Regions from separate parts of the Enterococcus sp. AZ196 genome, predicted to be linked through region 3. Evidence: predicted binding sites of a transcription regulator. Region 3 holds the regulator's gene; each other region holds the start of a gene.

Region 1 (4,976 bases), 2.0 Mb from region 3:
AGAAAAAATGAGTCTATAGACAATATCAGTTCCGTTTTCCCCAGTTTATTTAAGATGTGGAAAATGAGTACAATGAACTAGGAGTTAAAAAAAAATGAACCTTTCGATCAATCGTAAATTGATTCTAAATATCTTGTTGTTTATAGTAATGATCGGTGTGATTATCTTTGTCATCCGCGACTCGTTAAGTGATATTTTTACTGAGCTTGGGAGAACCTCCTTGCCAGTACTCTTAGGGGTTACAGGATTAGGCGTAATCAGTCAGATTATTGAGGGATATACCATAAAAAATATTGCCGGGGAGTTTAATCCCAAATTTACTGTACGAGATGGCTTTTTTGCTTCGGCATATGCGACCTTTTATCGAGTAATTACTTTTGGAACAGGCTCAATCGTATCTGAGGTGATCTACTATCATAAGAAAGATCTGAGATACTCAGAAGGAACAGGCACCAGCGCTTTGCGAATGGTCACGTATAAAATAGCATTGATGATTTGGGCATTGTTTTTTTTGATCGTAAAAGGCAATGCGATCCAAGAACATATCGCTAATGGTATCTTTTTAGTTCTCGCAGGAATACTCGTGACCTTGCTGATCATTTCGACTTTATTGGTCCTAAGCTTGAATATCAATGCTCAGGTTTTACTGGTGATTATTTGTAATCGGCTGTTCAAAAGACAAAAGCTGCGAGATATTGTTGATCAGGTGAACAATCAGGTCTACTCTTTGCGGGGAGCGATCAAAACGTTCATTCGGGATCGTAATGCGGTTATCCGTGTTTTCTGCTCCAATATGGCAAAATTGGTTGTGTGGTATTCGTTGCCGTTTTTTATTTTGATAAAAGATTACCCTGAAATCGATCTTTGGTTAACGGTTGCATTGATTAGCTTTACGGTGATTCTTGGGGGAGTTTTACCGGCACCAGGAGGAATCGGCGGGTTTGAATTTGTCTATGTACTATTGTTTCGACATGTTGTAGGAAAAGTCGATGCCGTATCATCCCTGCTTCTTTACCGCTATGCGACGTATCTATTGCCATTTTTGATTGGAATGATCTATGTTCTATTTAACAAGCAGCGTCAAATAAACCATGAAATTAAAGAGGCTAAAAAGGAAGTTAACGACTGATTTCGTTAACTTCCTTTTTTAATAATGTACAACCAGCTTTCCGATCATTTTATTTTCTTCGATAAACTGATGCGCTTGATAAAAGACCTCTGGGGAAAAGCCAGGAATAATTTTGGTCAAAGTGCTTTTAATCTTTTTTTCCAACAGCAATTGAACGAGCAATTCTAATATTACTCCTTGTGAGGCAACATTATAGTCAAAGTCCGTCTTAGCGAACATATACTCCCAATCAAAGCTTCCGGATTTATTTTTCAATTTGGCCAAATTCAAATCTTTACTTGATCCGACTATTGAACCAAGATGACCAAAGGGTTCAAGCAGATCGCTCATCTCTTCGAAGTAGCGGTCTGTAGAATGAAGAATCAAAATGTAAGGTAATGATTTATAGCCGATTTTTTTAAGTTGTTTAGTCAAATCCTTATGGTGATCGATGATATGATCAGCCCCCATTTTCTCAGACCATTCTTTGCTTTCTTTACGTGAAGCAGTCGTAATTACAGTTAGGCCAGCCCATTTAGCTAATTGAGTGGCTACTGAACCGACACCGCCAGCCCCATTGATAATCAAAATCGTTCCTTCATTTTGCTTTTCTTCAGGGATCAATCTCATTTTTTCAAACAACATTTCATAAGCAGTAATAAAAGTTAAAGGCATTGCAGCCGCTTCATCAGTTGAAATTCCGTTTGGTAATTTTGCAACGATTCGAGAATCAACGATTTGGTTCTCACTGTAACTTCCAAATCTTTTCGTTGTACCAGCAAAAAAGACTCGATCACCAATCTCCATATTTTTCACTTCACTGCCTAGCTGAGTAACAATACCGACGCTATCAAATCCTAAGATATGCGGTTGAGGAGTCCCTTTGCCGCTTTGTCTTAGTTTTGTGTCTACTGGATTGATTGAGACAGCCAAATTTTTAATGACTAAATCAAATTTATTTAATTTTGGAAGCATCACTTCATATGTTTCAAAATGGTTTCCTTCCGAAAGTGGAAACCCCTTTTCAAATCCGATCACGCGAGAAATCATCAAATCACTCTCCTTGTCCATACTAAATCACTCATTTTCTTGGTGAAAGATGAGCTTGATTTTCACGTCTTATCATTTTCTAGTCAGCATTTGGCTCATTAAAAAGAGTCAGATGAAAAGCTAATAGGCTAACTAGTACCTTATTAGTAATGAGAGAATTGTAGCATTATTTCGAATTTCTTCATAATAATAAACGTCGAATTTGCTGAGTTTAATGTTTGACCTTTACTGACCAATGTTATATACTGATACTTGTAAAAATTAATTATGTCGGAGGTATGTTTATGAATATCGAAAAAATGACGACAACTTTACAAGAAGCGGTTGCTGAAGCTCAGCAAATTGCGGTTACAAGACATCATCAAGAAATTGATATTGCTCACTTATGGAAAATTTTTTTACAGCCAAATCATTTTGGCCGAAATTTTTATACCGACGTGGGAATTGACGTTGAACAGTTTGAGCGAGAAGTGGATAGGGTATTAGATGAGTATCCCACTGTTAGTGGCGGTAATGTTCAATATGGTCAAAATCTTAGCCAAAATCTATTTAACCTTTTGAGTGAAGCAGACAAATTACGAGAAAAATTTCAGGATGATTTTTTATCTACAGAAATTGTCATTTTAGCGTTGATGAAATTAAAAAATTATTCATTGACGAAGTATTTGATTCAGCAAGGGTTGAGTGAAAAACAACTACAGAAAAATATTGAAGAAATGCGAGGAGGGGATCGAGTGACCTCACAAAATCAAGAAGAAACTTATAAAGCATTGGAGAAATACGGCGTTGATTTAGTTCAGCAAGTTAAAAATGGCAAGCAGGATCCGATTATTGGTCGTGATGAAGAAATTCGTGATGTTATCCGAATTCTTTCTCGAAAAACAAAAAATAATCCAGTGTTAATTGGTGAGCCGGGTGTTGGTAAAACTGCCATTGTGGAGGGATTGGCACAACGGATTGTACGCAAAGATGTTCCTGAAAATCTAAAGGATAAAACTGTTTTTTCTTTGGATATGGGATCATTGATTGCTGGAGCAAAATTTCGAGGTGAGTTTGAAGAACGTTTAAAGGCAGTTTTAAAAGAAGTCAAAAAATCAGACGGCAGAATTTTATTGTTTATCGATGAAATTCATAACATTGTTGGCGCTGGAAAAACAGAAGGCAGCATGGATGCCGGAAATATCCTTAAACCAATGTTGGCTCGTGGCGAGTTGCATTTGATTGGCGCTACGACTTTAGATGAATACCGTCAATATATGGAAAAAGACAAAGCACTGGAACGTCGATTCCAAAAGGTTTTAGTGAAAGAACCGACGGTCGAAGATACGATCAGCATTTTACGTGGGTTGAAGGAGCGATTTGAGATCCACCATGGTGTAAATATCCATGACAATGCTTTAGTAGCTGCAGCGACGTTATCAGATCGTTACATTACAGATCGTTTCTTACCTGATAAGGCGATCGATTTAGTTGATGAAGCTAGTGCCAGTATTCGAGTGGAAATGAACTCGATGCCAACAGAACTTGATCAAGTAACTCGCCGGTTGATGCAATTAGAAATTGAAGAAGCCGCTTTAAAAAAAGAGAGCGATGATGCAAGCAAAAAACGTTTAGAAAACCTGCAAGAAGAACTGGCTGATCTTCGCGAAGAAACTAATGCAATGAAATTACAATGGGAAACTGAAAAAGAAGAAGTCAATGTCGTTTCCAATAAACGAGCGGAAATCGATCAAGCTAAACACGAGTTAGAGGATGCAGAAAACAATTATGACCTCGAACAAGCAGCTGTACTGCGTCATGGCACGATTCCAAATTTGGAGAAAGAGTTAGCTGAGCTTGAAGAAAAAAATCAAAAAAATGACATCAAAATGGTTCAGGAAGCGGTAACTGAAAATGAAATTGCGCAAGTAGTCGGCAGATTAACCGGAATTCCGGTAACCAAATTGGTAGAAGGTGAACGAGAAAAGTTATTGAGTTTGAACAGCACCTTGCACAAACGTGTGATTGGTCAGGATGAAGCAGTGGACGCTGTAAGTGATGCGGTCTTACGGTCACGTGCAGGTCTGCAGGATCCTAATCGTCCCTTAGGATCATTCTTATTCTTAGGACCGACGGGTGTTGGAAAAACCGAACTCGCTAAAGCATTAGCAGAAAATCTATTTGATTCCGAAGATCACATGGTACGCATCGACATGAGTGAGTATATGGAGAAGCACTCAGTATCACGACTTGTTGGGGCACCTCCAGGCTATGTTGGCTATGAGGAAGGCGGACAACTGACAGAAGCCGTTCGAAGAAATCCATATACGATTATCTTACTTGATGAAATTGAAAAAGCGCATCCGGATGTTTTCAATATTTTACTGCAAGTGTTGGATGATGGACGCTTGACAGATTCTAAAGGTCGTTTAGTTGATTTCAAGAATACAGTATTGATCATGACTAGTAATATCGGGTCACAAGTATTACTGGATGGTGTAACAGTTGATGGGAAAATTCCTGAGACAACAAAAGAACAGGTGTTAAGTATGTTGCGAGGTCATTTCAAGCCGGAATTTTTGAACCGAATTGATGATACCATCTTATTTACACCGTTGAGTTTGGATAATGTAAAAGGCATTGTCGAGAAAATTGTGCAACACTTGTCTCATCGTTTAGAGGAACAAGAAATTCAATTAGAGATTACAGAGGATGCTAAAAGTTGGATTGCTGAAAAAGCCTATGAACCACAATATGGTGCGCGTCCACTGAAACGATTCATTACACGGGAAGTGGAAACACCTCTAGCAAAAGAAATTATTGCTGGACGAGTAATGCC
Region 2 (4,976 bases), 1.3 Mb from region 3:
GTCTCGACGCCGACTAAAATGACTCTTTCTGACAATCTGTTTCCTCCTAAATTTCTATTCTATGATGTACTAATTCCTTTATAATGGCACTTTATCAATTAAACATCCTCAATTGAAAGTGTCGCTTTATCTTCTGCTAGCCACTTGGCTATGGTTGCTTCGATCTCTAAAATTGTATCTGGTTGCTGAACTAGATCATACCAATGGACGGACATACGATTACGAAACCAAGTCAATTGGCGTTTAGCATAGCGACGCGAATGTAATTTTATTTCTTCCAATGCCGATTCCAACGAGGTTTTCCCAGAAAAATAAGGAAATAGTTCTTTATAGCCGATTCCTTGAGCAGCTTGCACTTCAGGGGTTTTAGCCAATTTTTTAGCTTCCTCTAGCAAGCCCTGTTCAACCATTAAGTCAACACGCTCATTGATCCGCTGATACAAAATCGCTCGATCCGTGTTTAAACCGACTATAAAACTGTCATAAAGCTTTTGAGGCTGTTCCTTTGGTTCGAGAATAGAGTGCCCTGTTGTCTCAAAAACCTCTAACGCTCGAATCACTTTTTTACGATTGTTGTAATGAATCTTCTTCGCAGCCAGAGAATCTGCGGCTTGCAGTTTTTGCCACAATGCTTCATTCCCATTATTATCTGCAAAAGCTTCATATTTAATCCGGAGTGTATTATCTATAGCTTCTCCTTCGCTACCAAGCTTATAATCCCACAATAAGGATTGGATATATAAACCAGTCCCCCCCACGACGATTGGTACTTTACCTCTGCGACTGATTTCCTCAATTGTTCTTCTAGCCGTTTTCTGAAAATCCGCAGCAGAATAATTTTCATCAACATTCTTCACGTCGATCAAATGATGGGCAATCCCAGCCATTTCACTCGGAGTCACTTTAGCAGTTCCGATATCTAACCCACGATATACTTGCATAGAATCTCCGCTAATAATCTCTCCATTGAACTTTTTTGCCAAGTCAATACTCAAGCTTGTCTTACCAACCGCAGTTGGTCCAACGATTGTTATTACCTTCATTGTTTGAACCTGCTTCTTGTACGGATGGCTTTTTCCGGAAAATCGGTAATTATACCGGCCAAATTATTTTCATAACAAGTCATCATGGTTTCGTAAAGATTGGGTGTCCAAGGTCGAATAGCTTTTTCATAATTCTTAACAATCTCAGGATGCTGTTTTACCCAATCATAGCTCGGATGCAAGCCCTCAATAAAGTCCGTCTCTAAGACAGTCTGATATTTTTCCAGATCATTTTTCTGAATCAAATCATATTGTATATCCGGCTCGTACTCATGCATGATTCGCAAAGAGTCAATATTAAAACTCGTGTACCAATACGTGAATGGCCACTCCTTACTTGTCATGACTTTCGATATTTTTTCTTCAATTCCTGGGTAATGAAATTTATTCGTCTTAATTTCAATACATAAGAAGCCACGAAAACGCATCTGCAGCAATAAATTCAGAACTTCCTGCAGTGTCGATATTTTAGTCGCCTGATATTTTTCATCAAACCAGCTGCCGGCATCCAGTTCTTTGATTTCTTTTAATGTTAACTCTCGAATCAGCCCTTTGCCATCAGTTGTGCGATCAACACTTTCATCATGAATAACGACTAACTGCTGGTCGGCTGTTAGATGAACATCCAATTCGATGCCATCCGTACCAGTCCGTACCGCCTCCATGAATGCCGGCAATGTGTTCTCAGGATGAGTGCCTGCACTCCCACGATGAGCAATAATAACTGTCATCCAATACCACCTCGTTCATAATCTATTAAATGAATTAGTTTTAAATCTTTCCACGTCCACTTGTAAAACGCTATTGTACATTGAAATAACGTAAAGGCTGTTTAGTCGAGCGAGCTAACTGCTGTTTCTTTTCATCTAGTATCTCTAAAAGCTGCTCAGAGAAAGTCTCCATGACAATCCGTCCGCCCTTATAAGTATAACCGCCGATCTTAACGGTTTCCTCGGGAGATAAAATAACTTTTCGGTGAGAGATATTTTTGAAAAACTCTTCGATTAAATAATTTGGCAAGTAAAAATTATTTTGAGCAGCAAAAGAATTTAAATAAATGAAATCATCAATCGTAATGTAACAGTCATCGAACGAATTAAACGTCACATAATCTTGCATTAAAACATTTCGTTTGGATAAAATCTCATTCACTTTTTTGTTTAAAAGATTGATTGTTTCAATTTCTTTAACCTGATGCTCCAATTCTCTTTCACGTTGATGGCGCAAGTCGATATACTTAAAAACAAAATAAACGGCAAGACCTGTCAATCCTGCTCCAATCAATACACCAATTAGTCCAATAAATGCGATTTCCACGTTTTTTCCTCCTAATTCATACTTATGGAATTATTCCTTACAAAAGTAAACTGATTCTCAACACGTCTATCATCCCACTGAAGAATTTATAAAAATGCGGCAATCTGACATCCTGTTATCATCGGTATTAATAGTACCATATTTTCATGTTTCTAGGATAGTTTGACCCGTTTAAAAAAACGGAGCCTTCTATTTGACCAAAACTGACCAACGTTGTATACTTTCTTTAAGTTTTAGCAATCTAACCTCGTTTGTGCTAAAATAATTTACGAACAATATTTTAAGGAGGATTCACTATGAATTTAGTTCCTACAGTCATTGAACAATCATCTCGTGGCGAACGTGCTTACGACATTTATTCTCGTTTATTAAAAGATCGCATCATTATGCTGAGTGGTCAAGTGAACGACGATATGGCGAACACCATCATCGCCCAATTATTATTCTTGGATGCCCAAGATTCTGAAAAAGATATTTATCTTTACATCAACTCTCCAGGCGGTAGCGTTTCTGCTGGCTTAGCAATTTTCGATACTATGAACTTTGTAAAAGCTGATGTACAAACTATTGTACTTGGTATGGCCGCTTCAATGGGAAGCTTCCTACTGACAGCTGGCGCTAAGGGCAAAAGGTTTGCATTGCCAAATGCTGAGATCATGATTCACCAACCACTAGGTGGTGCACAGGGACAAGCTACTGAAATCGAAATTGCCGCACGTCACATTTTAAAAACGCGTGAACGTTTGAACAACATTTTGTCTGAACGTACTGGTCAACCGATCGAAGTAATCGAACGCGACACCGATCGTGATAACTTCATGACGGCCGAAGAAGCAAAAGCTTATGGTCTGATCGATGAAGTGATGGAAAATAGCAGCTCTTTAAGCTAAACGACAAGAAACCGAGGAAAATTCCTCGGTTTTTAATTTTGTTTGACTCGCTATTTTCTTATAGGCCAACTTCATCAATGATCAAGAAAATAACGATACGATCTTTTGCCATTGAACGTCGTGTGATGACAAGCGTATTGCAAATGCATTCTGTTTGAAGACAATCACCGCAGAGACCTTTTTTGATGCATGGTGTTTTCTGTAATCCTAAACGGTGAGCATTTAATGGGGCCGTATTTTTTCTTACCATTTCTACTGTCGCAGTTAAATCTCCATAAACTTTTCGCATACTGACAAAGGCCAGTACTTTATCTGGACCATAGGTCAGAGCAGCCACACGATTTCCTACGCTATCGATATTTACTAGCTCCCCCTCTTCAGTGATTCCGTTAATACTCGTTAAAAAATAATCAGAAAGCAATGCTTGTTTCATCACTTGATGTCGCTCTTCTGGTGATTTTGTTCTTTCTCGATCAATGATCTTTTGCCCTCTTTTGTATAGCTCTTCAATTACACCAGATTGCTCTACAGTAATCGAACCGCCAAAACCCACTGATTTATCAGGATCAATGATCTTCATCGCCTGTTCTCTCGCTTCCAACAGGTTCTGACAAATAATTGGCTGAAAATTCCGCCGTTCCAACTTTTTGCTTAATGTTGATGCCGCCGCAACATAACGTTTTCTTTGATAATCTTCCATTAGCTAACTCCTTAGTCAAATAGTTATCTTTTTAATTATACGTTCAAAATTCACATACTTACTCATTTCCCAAAAAAGAGATTCTTACTTCCTTCTCTATTTTCAATTATTTAAGTTCGATTCGCAATAACAAGTTTAGCTTGAGCACAAAAAGTGCCCAAGAAGAATATCTTAGGCATTGTTAGTTTTTTTAGTTGAACGAGCTCTGAGTGCTGCCAGTTCTTTGATATCCTGTAAGATATCTTGATCCGTTACTTCAAAAGAGATTGATTTTCCTAGTTTGCTGGACTTGGCATTCTGATACTTATTTTTAGTATACTCACAACACATTGATATCAACGCATTGGCATCATCTAATTCTTTCGCACTGAAGGAAACCATCGCAACGAAATATCCTTGCTTTGGATACACTGTGCACAACGCTTTGCCGTTCTTCTTGAACTTTATATTCCATCCTTTCCAATAGCCCTCTCCCATTGAACAACCGCTATAAGCACGCTTAGGTTTCACAGCATAGGTCTGTATTAAATACTCCGATAATTCTTGCCATAATGGATTTGAAATAAAGTCTGAAATTTGTCGGTCTGTCGGTTCGATATCCACATGGAATAATTCATACCATTGCATAGTAGCACCCGCTTTCTTCTTTAGTGACTATTCATTTTAGCTGACAACGTAGTTTTATGCTTGTTCTCCAATGCTCTTTTCAAAAAAATCATCCAAGATAAACTTGGATGATTTTCTTCTACTCTTTTTGAGAATAGCCATTTTGATAATCAATCTTAATACCATCTTGGACATTGTAAATGAAGAGATTAAATGATATCTCATCATCTTCGATACTTTGTCCCTCCATTTGGACACCGCGAGCAACCAATTCATTTCCTTTAAAATAAGGCGTTACGCGATAACGTACATGGTGGTTCGTTTTACGAATGTAATTCCCAATTTCAATCTCATGGTCATTCATTCCTGGATCATTTAATGACGCCGTACCAGTCATCAAATTTTTCAAATTGTTGTTCT
Region 3 (4,976 bases):
ATCAGAGGGTCGAGGGTTCAAGTCCTTTAGCCGGCATCATGCGGAAATAGCTCAGTGGTAGAGCACCACCTTGCCAAGGTGGGGGTCGCGGGTTCGAACCCCGTTTTCCGCTTTCCTGAAGACCAGGGAAGAACGCCGGGGTGGCGGAACTGGCAGACGCACAGGACTTAAAATCCTGCGGTGAGTGATCACCGTACCGGTTCGATTCCGGTCCTCGGCATAATACAAATATGCGCCCATAGCTCAACTGGATAGAGTGTTTGACTACGGATCAAAAGGTTAGGGGTTCGACTCCTCTTGGGCGCGTGGTTTTTTTGTTTATCGGGAAGTAGCTCAGCTTGGTAGAGCACTTGGTTTGGGACCAAGGGGTCGCAGGTTCGAATCCTGTCTTCCCGATCAAAAAGAAGGTGAAAGCCTTCTTTTTTTTTATCCTAATTTAAAGAAAAGCGTTCTTCTTTATTTCATGCGCTAAATTCGATATAATTATGGTCAGGAATAGTCAATAGGAGGCGATATCATGAGTAGAAATACCTCTGATTTGATCGAATCTTACTTGAAAGATATTTTAGAAAATAATGAAATTATCGAAATTCGAAGAGCGGAGATGGCGCAGCTGTTCAATTGTGTTCCTTCCCAGATAAATTATGTGATCAATACGCGTTTTACTTTTCAACGAGGCTATTTAGTTGAAAGTAAACGAGGTGGTGGAGGCTATATTCGAATAAGTAAAGTTAAGATTTCTGATCAGCATTATTTTTTAGAGCAATTAATGGATTCTTTTGGAACTGAAATTTCGGAGGCGAATGCTTTTGGGATTATTCAGAAATTATTTGAAGAAGAAATTATTACTGAAAATGAAGGTAATTTGATGTTAAGCGCAGTATCGAAGAATGTTCTTGGGATCAGTCAAATTGAGAATAGACTACGGGGAAGAATTCTTCATGGATTTTTGGAACGTTTAAGTTATGAGAAAAAGGAGTGAGGGATATGGATCAGCTGTATACAGAACGCGCAAAAGCAGTATTATCGATTGCGCAACAAGAAGCCAAGTATTTTAAACACCGCTCGGTTGGTTCGGAACATTTATTGTTAGCATTAGTGATCGAACAACAAGGAATCGCGGGAAAAACGTTACGTCAGATGAATTCAAGTGAGAACGATATTCGTGAAGAAATCGAGCACATGACAGGGTATGGATCGGTTAAGTCGTATCCCGAGGGAGGATATCTTCCCTATTCTCCAAGAGCAAAACAGATTTTGATTTTTGCTGATGATGAAGCTAAGCGTTTCAATGCAAAACTAGTTGGAACAGAACATATTTTATTAGGATTATTGAGAGATGACGAAATTTTAGCTTCCCATATCTTAGTAAATTTGGGTCTGAGCTTACCTAAAATGCGGCAACTTCTGTTGAAAAAAATGGGCGTTAATGAGACGCAAAATACTAATCAAGGAGTTGGAACTCGTAGAAAAACTCCTGCGAAACCTGCACAAAACAATACCCAAGGAACACCTACCTTAGATGGCTTAGCTCGTGATTTAACGAAGTTGGCCCGAGAAAAACGCTTGGATCCAGTAGTGGGAAGAGATAGCGAGGTACGACGAGTAGTACAAATTTTAAGTCGTCGTACGAAGAATAATCCTGTATTAGTTGGAGAGCCTGGTGTTGGTAAAACGGCAATCGTTGAAGGGTTGGCTCAACGGATTATTTCTGGAGATGTACCAGAAGATATGCGTGGCAAACGCTTGATGATGTTGGATATGGGAGCACTTGTTGCTGGTACAAAATATCGCGGAGAATTTGAAGATCGCTTGAAAAAAGTAATTGATGAAATTTATCATGATGCTCAAATTATCTTGTTCATTGATGAGTTGCATACGTTGATTGGTGCTGGTGGAGCTGAAGGCGCGATTGATGCATCAAATATTTTAAAACCTGCATTGGCCCGTGGCGAATTACAAACGATTGGTGCGACAACATTAGATGAGTATCAAAAATATATTGAAAAAGATTCCGCTTTAGAACGCCGTTTTGCTCGAGTACAGGTGGAGGAACCAACACCTGAAGAAGCTGAAGAAATTTTGAAAGGTCTGCGGCCACGATATGAGGAACATCATGGAGTGGAAATTACCAATGACGCTTTACATGCGGCAGTCTCTTTATCTGTAAGATACATCAATTCACGTCAACTACCAGATAAGGCAATTGATTTGATGGATGAATCTTCTGCAAAGGTTCGTCTGGATTCCACTGATGAAGTATCAGAACTTACAGAGTTGGAAGAAGAAGTTCAAGATTTAGTGACAGAAAAAGAAAAAGCGATTCAAAATCAAGATTTTGAATCAGCAGCACGTTTACGCTTGCGTGAAAAGCAATTATCTGAAGTATTGGAGCAAGCGAAAGTTAAGGCTGCAAAACAAGAAAATGGCTATATCGATCAAGTTACTGACGAGGATGTGGCGGCAGTTGTTTCTCAATGGACCGGCGTACCGTTACAGCAGTTAGAGAAAAAGGAAAGTCAGCGTCTATTAGACTTAGAAAATATTTTACATGAAAGAGTTGTCGGACAAGAAGAAGCTGTCAAAGCTATCTCACGAGCTATCCGCCGTGCTCGTAGTGGATTGAAAGATCCTAATCGTCCGATTGGTTCCTTTATGTTTTTAGGCCCAACTGGCGTCGGAAAAACGGAATTGGCGAAAGCCTTGGCTGAAGCGATGTTTGGTAGTGAAGAAGCTTTAATCCGAGTAGATATGTCTGAATATATGGAAAAATATAGCACGAGTCGTTTAATTGGATCGCCTCCAGGTTATGTTGGGTATGAAGAGGGCGGACAGTTGACAGAGAAAATTCGCCAAAAGCCTTATTCAGTCATTCTATTGGATGAAGTAGAAAAAGCTCATCCGGATGTGTTTAATATTTTATTACAAGTTTTGGATGACGGTCATTTAACAGATTCGAAGGGCCGGAAAGTCGATTTTCGTAATACCATCTTGATTATGACTTCAAATATCGGCGCAACAGAAATCCGCGAGGAGAAAAATGTTGGATTCAATGTAAAGGATATTACCAAAGATCATCAAGCAATGGAAAAACGTATATTGGAAGAACTGAAAAAAGCTTTCCGTCCGGAATTTTTAAACCGAATTGATGAAACAGTTGTCTTTAAATCGTTAGATCAAGAGCAAATTCATGAAATAGTAAAAATTATGAGCCGCTCCATTTTAGATCGTATGAGGGAACATGAAATTAAAGTGAAAATCACGTCAGCCGCTTATGATGTGATCGGAAAAGTTGGTTTTGACCCTGAATATGGCGCCCGGCCAATACGCAGGGCACTGCAGAAAGAGATTGAAGACCGCTTGGCAGAAGCATTATTATCTGGGCAAATTCAATTGGGAGATGCTGTAACAATTGGTGCCAGCAAGGGGAAAGTTACATTAACTGTAAAAAACCCTAAAGAAGAAAAAATTCCAGAAAAAGTTTAGTTGATCAGAGGATGACGTATTGACGTTGTCCTCTTTTTCTAGCTCCTCAGTTGGAAACTTTTGGAAGCTGTGATAGTATGAGAAAGTCTAAAAGGAGGACCTATCATGATTGAATTAATTGCGACGGCAGAATCGATAGTTCAAGCCGAAGATTTATTTGCTGCTGGCGTGGATACACTATACATAGGAGAAGAGGCTTTTGGTTTGCGCTTGTCTCATTCTTTTTCTCGTGATGAACAAAAAACATTGATCGAAACGGCACATGCTCAAGGGAAGAAAATAAATATTGCTGTCAATGGTATTATGCATCCTGATAAGATGAAGCAGATACCAGAATATTTAACTTTTTTAGCTGAAGTAAAACCGGACCATGTAGTTGTGGGGGACACTGGGGTTATTTACTTATTGCAAGAGTATGATTTACCTTATATTTATGATGCAGAAACATTGGTGACAAATGCGCGACAAATCAATTTTTGGCAGAAAAAAGGTGCGGTAGGTGCTGTTTTAGCGCGTGAGGTACCTTTTGAAGAAATGCTGAGTTTAAAACAGCATGTTGATGTCCCAGTGGAGGTACTAGTTTATGGTGCTACGTGTATTCACCAATCGAAAAGACCATTGTTAGATAATTATTTCAACTACACGAAGCAAATGGAGAAAACTTCAAAAGAACGTGGATTGTTTCTTTCAGAGCCGAAAAAGGCAGATACCCATTACTCAATCTATGAAGATCAGCATGGAACGCATATTTTTGCGGATAACGATCTGAATCTAATGAAAGAATTGAGTGAATTGACTCAGGCAGGCTATCAAACATGGAAACTCGATGGGTTATTTACCCCAGGAGCTGATTTTGTGGCCATTGCAAAAATTTTTGCGAATGCTAAAGCAGCAATTGAAAAGGATTCTTGGGATGAAGCAGCGATAGTCAATGCTTATCAAGAAATTCAAAAATATCATCCTGTTGGTCGAGGAATGGATACTGGTTTTTATCATCTGGACCCAACAGCGATTAAATAGGAGTAATAGCAACATGACAAAGAGAAAATTAAAGCGGCCCGAGGTTTTAGCGCCAGCCGGGACACTGGAGAAATTAAAAACAGCCATTCATTATGGCGCGGATGCTGTATATATTGGTGGAGATGCTTACGGGCTGCGTTCTAGGGCTGGAAACTTCTCATTTGAAGAAATGTCAGAAGGGGTGGCTTTTGCTAATAAGTATGGTGCAAAAGTCTATGTAGCAGCCAATATGGTGACACACGAAGGCAATGAAGAAGGGGCTGGAGAATTTTTCAAAAAGCTACGTGATATTGGCATCTCGGCAGTAATCATTTCTGATCCAGCCTTGATAGAGATTTGTGCTTCTGAAGCACCGGGGTTAGAAATACATTTATCGACACAAGCATCAGCTACAAATGCTGAGACCTTGAAGTTTTGGCAAAATGAGGGGTTGGAGCGAGTCGTTTTAGCCCGTGAGGTTTCAATGGAGG

The links. Region 3 encodes CtsR, which represses protease genes until heat stress. Its sites were predicted from a motif close to TTGGTCAAAAAAGGTCAAANA; they were not measured.
Region 1: clpB (ATP-dependent chaperone ClpB) is a predicted target of CtsR. The motif match lies at 2,374-2,394, and genes of this name have one in related genera.
Region 2: clpP (ATP-dependent Clp endopeptidase proteolytic subunit ClpP) is a predicted target of CtsR. The motif match lies at 2,551-2,571, and genes of this name have one in related genera.

The regions. Positions count from the first base shown of each region.
Region 1 covers NZ_JBIPAM010000001.1:523,595-528,570, forward strand. Annotated here, with positions in the region: gene IGI67_RS02520 (lysylphosphatidylglycerol synthase transmembrane domain-containing protein) at 95-1,129, shown strand; gene IGI67_RS02525 (zinc-binding alcohol dehydrogenase family protein) at 1,148-2,179, opposite strand; gene clpB (ATP-dependent chaperone ClpB) at 2,443-4,976, shown strand, end outside.
Region 2 covers NZ_JBIPAM010000001.1:1,180,358-1,185,333, forward strand. Annotated here, with positions in the region: gene hflX (GTPase HflX) at 1-35, opposite strand, end outside; gene miaA (tRNA (adenosine(37)-N6)-dimethylallyltransferase MiaA) at 99-1,043, opposite strand; gene IGI67_RS05770 (glycerophosphodiester phosphodiesterase) at 1,040-1,774, opposite strand; gene IGI67_RS05775 (hypothetical protein) at 1,845-2,360, opposite strand; gene clpP (ATP-dependent Clp endopeptidase proteolytic subunit ClpP) at 2,657-3,250, shown strand; gene IGI67_RS05785 (lactate utilization protein) at 3,309-3,950, opposite strand; gene IGI67_RS05790 (DUF3788 domain-containing protein) at 4,122-4,577, opposite strand; gene IGI67_RS05795 (DNA/RNA non-specific endonuclease) at 4,696-4,976, opposite strand, start outside.
Region 3 covers NZ_JBIPAM010000001.1:2,497,554-2,502,529, forward strand. Annotated here, with positions in the region: tRNA gene IGI67_RS12000 (tRNA-Thr) at 1-36, shown strand, start outside; tRNA gene IGI67_RS12005 (tRNA-Gly) at 41-112, shown strand; tRNA gene IGI67_RS12010 (tRNA-Leu) at 135-220, shown strand; tRNA gene IGI67_RS12015 (tRNA-Arg) at 233-306, shown strand; tRNA gene IGI67_RS12020 (tRNA-Pro) at 323-396, shown strand; gene IGI67_RS12025 (CtsR family transcriptional regulator) at 515-982, shown strand; gene IGI67_RS12030 (ATP-dependent Clp protease ATP-binding subunit) at 988-3,486, shown strand; gene IGI67_RS12035 (peptidase U32 family protein) at 3,592-4,506, shown strand; gene IGI67_RS12040 (peptidase U32 family protein) at 4,520-4,976, shown strand, end outside.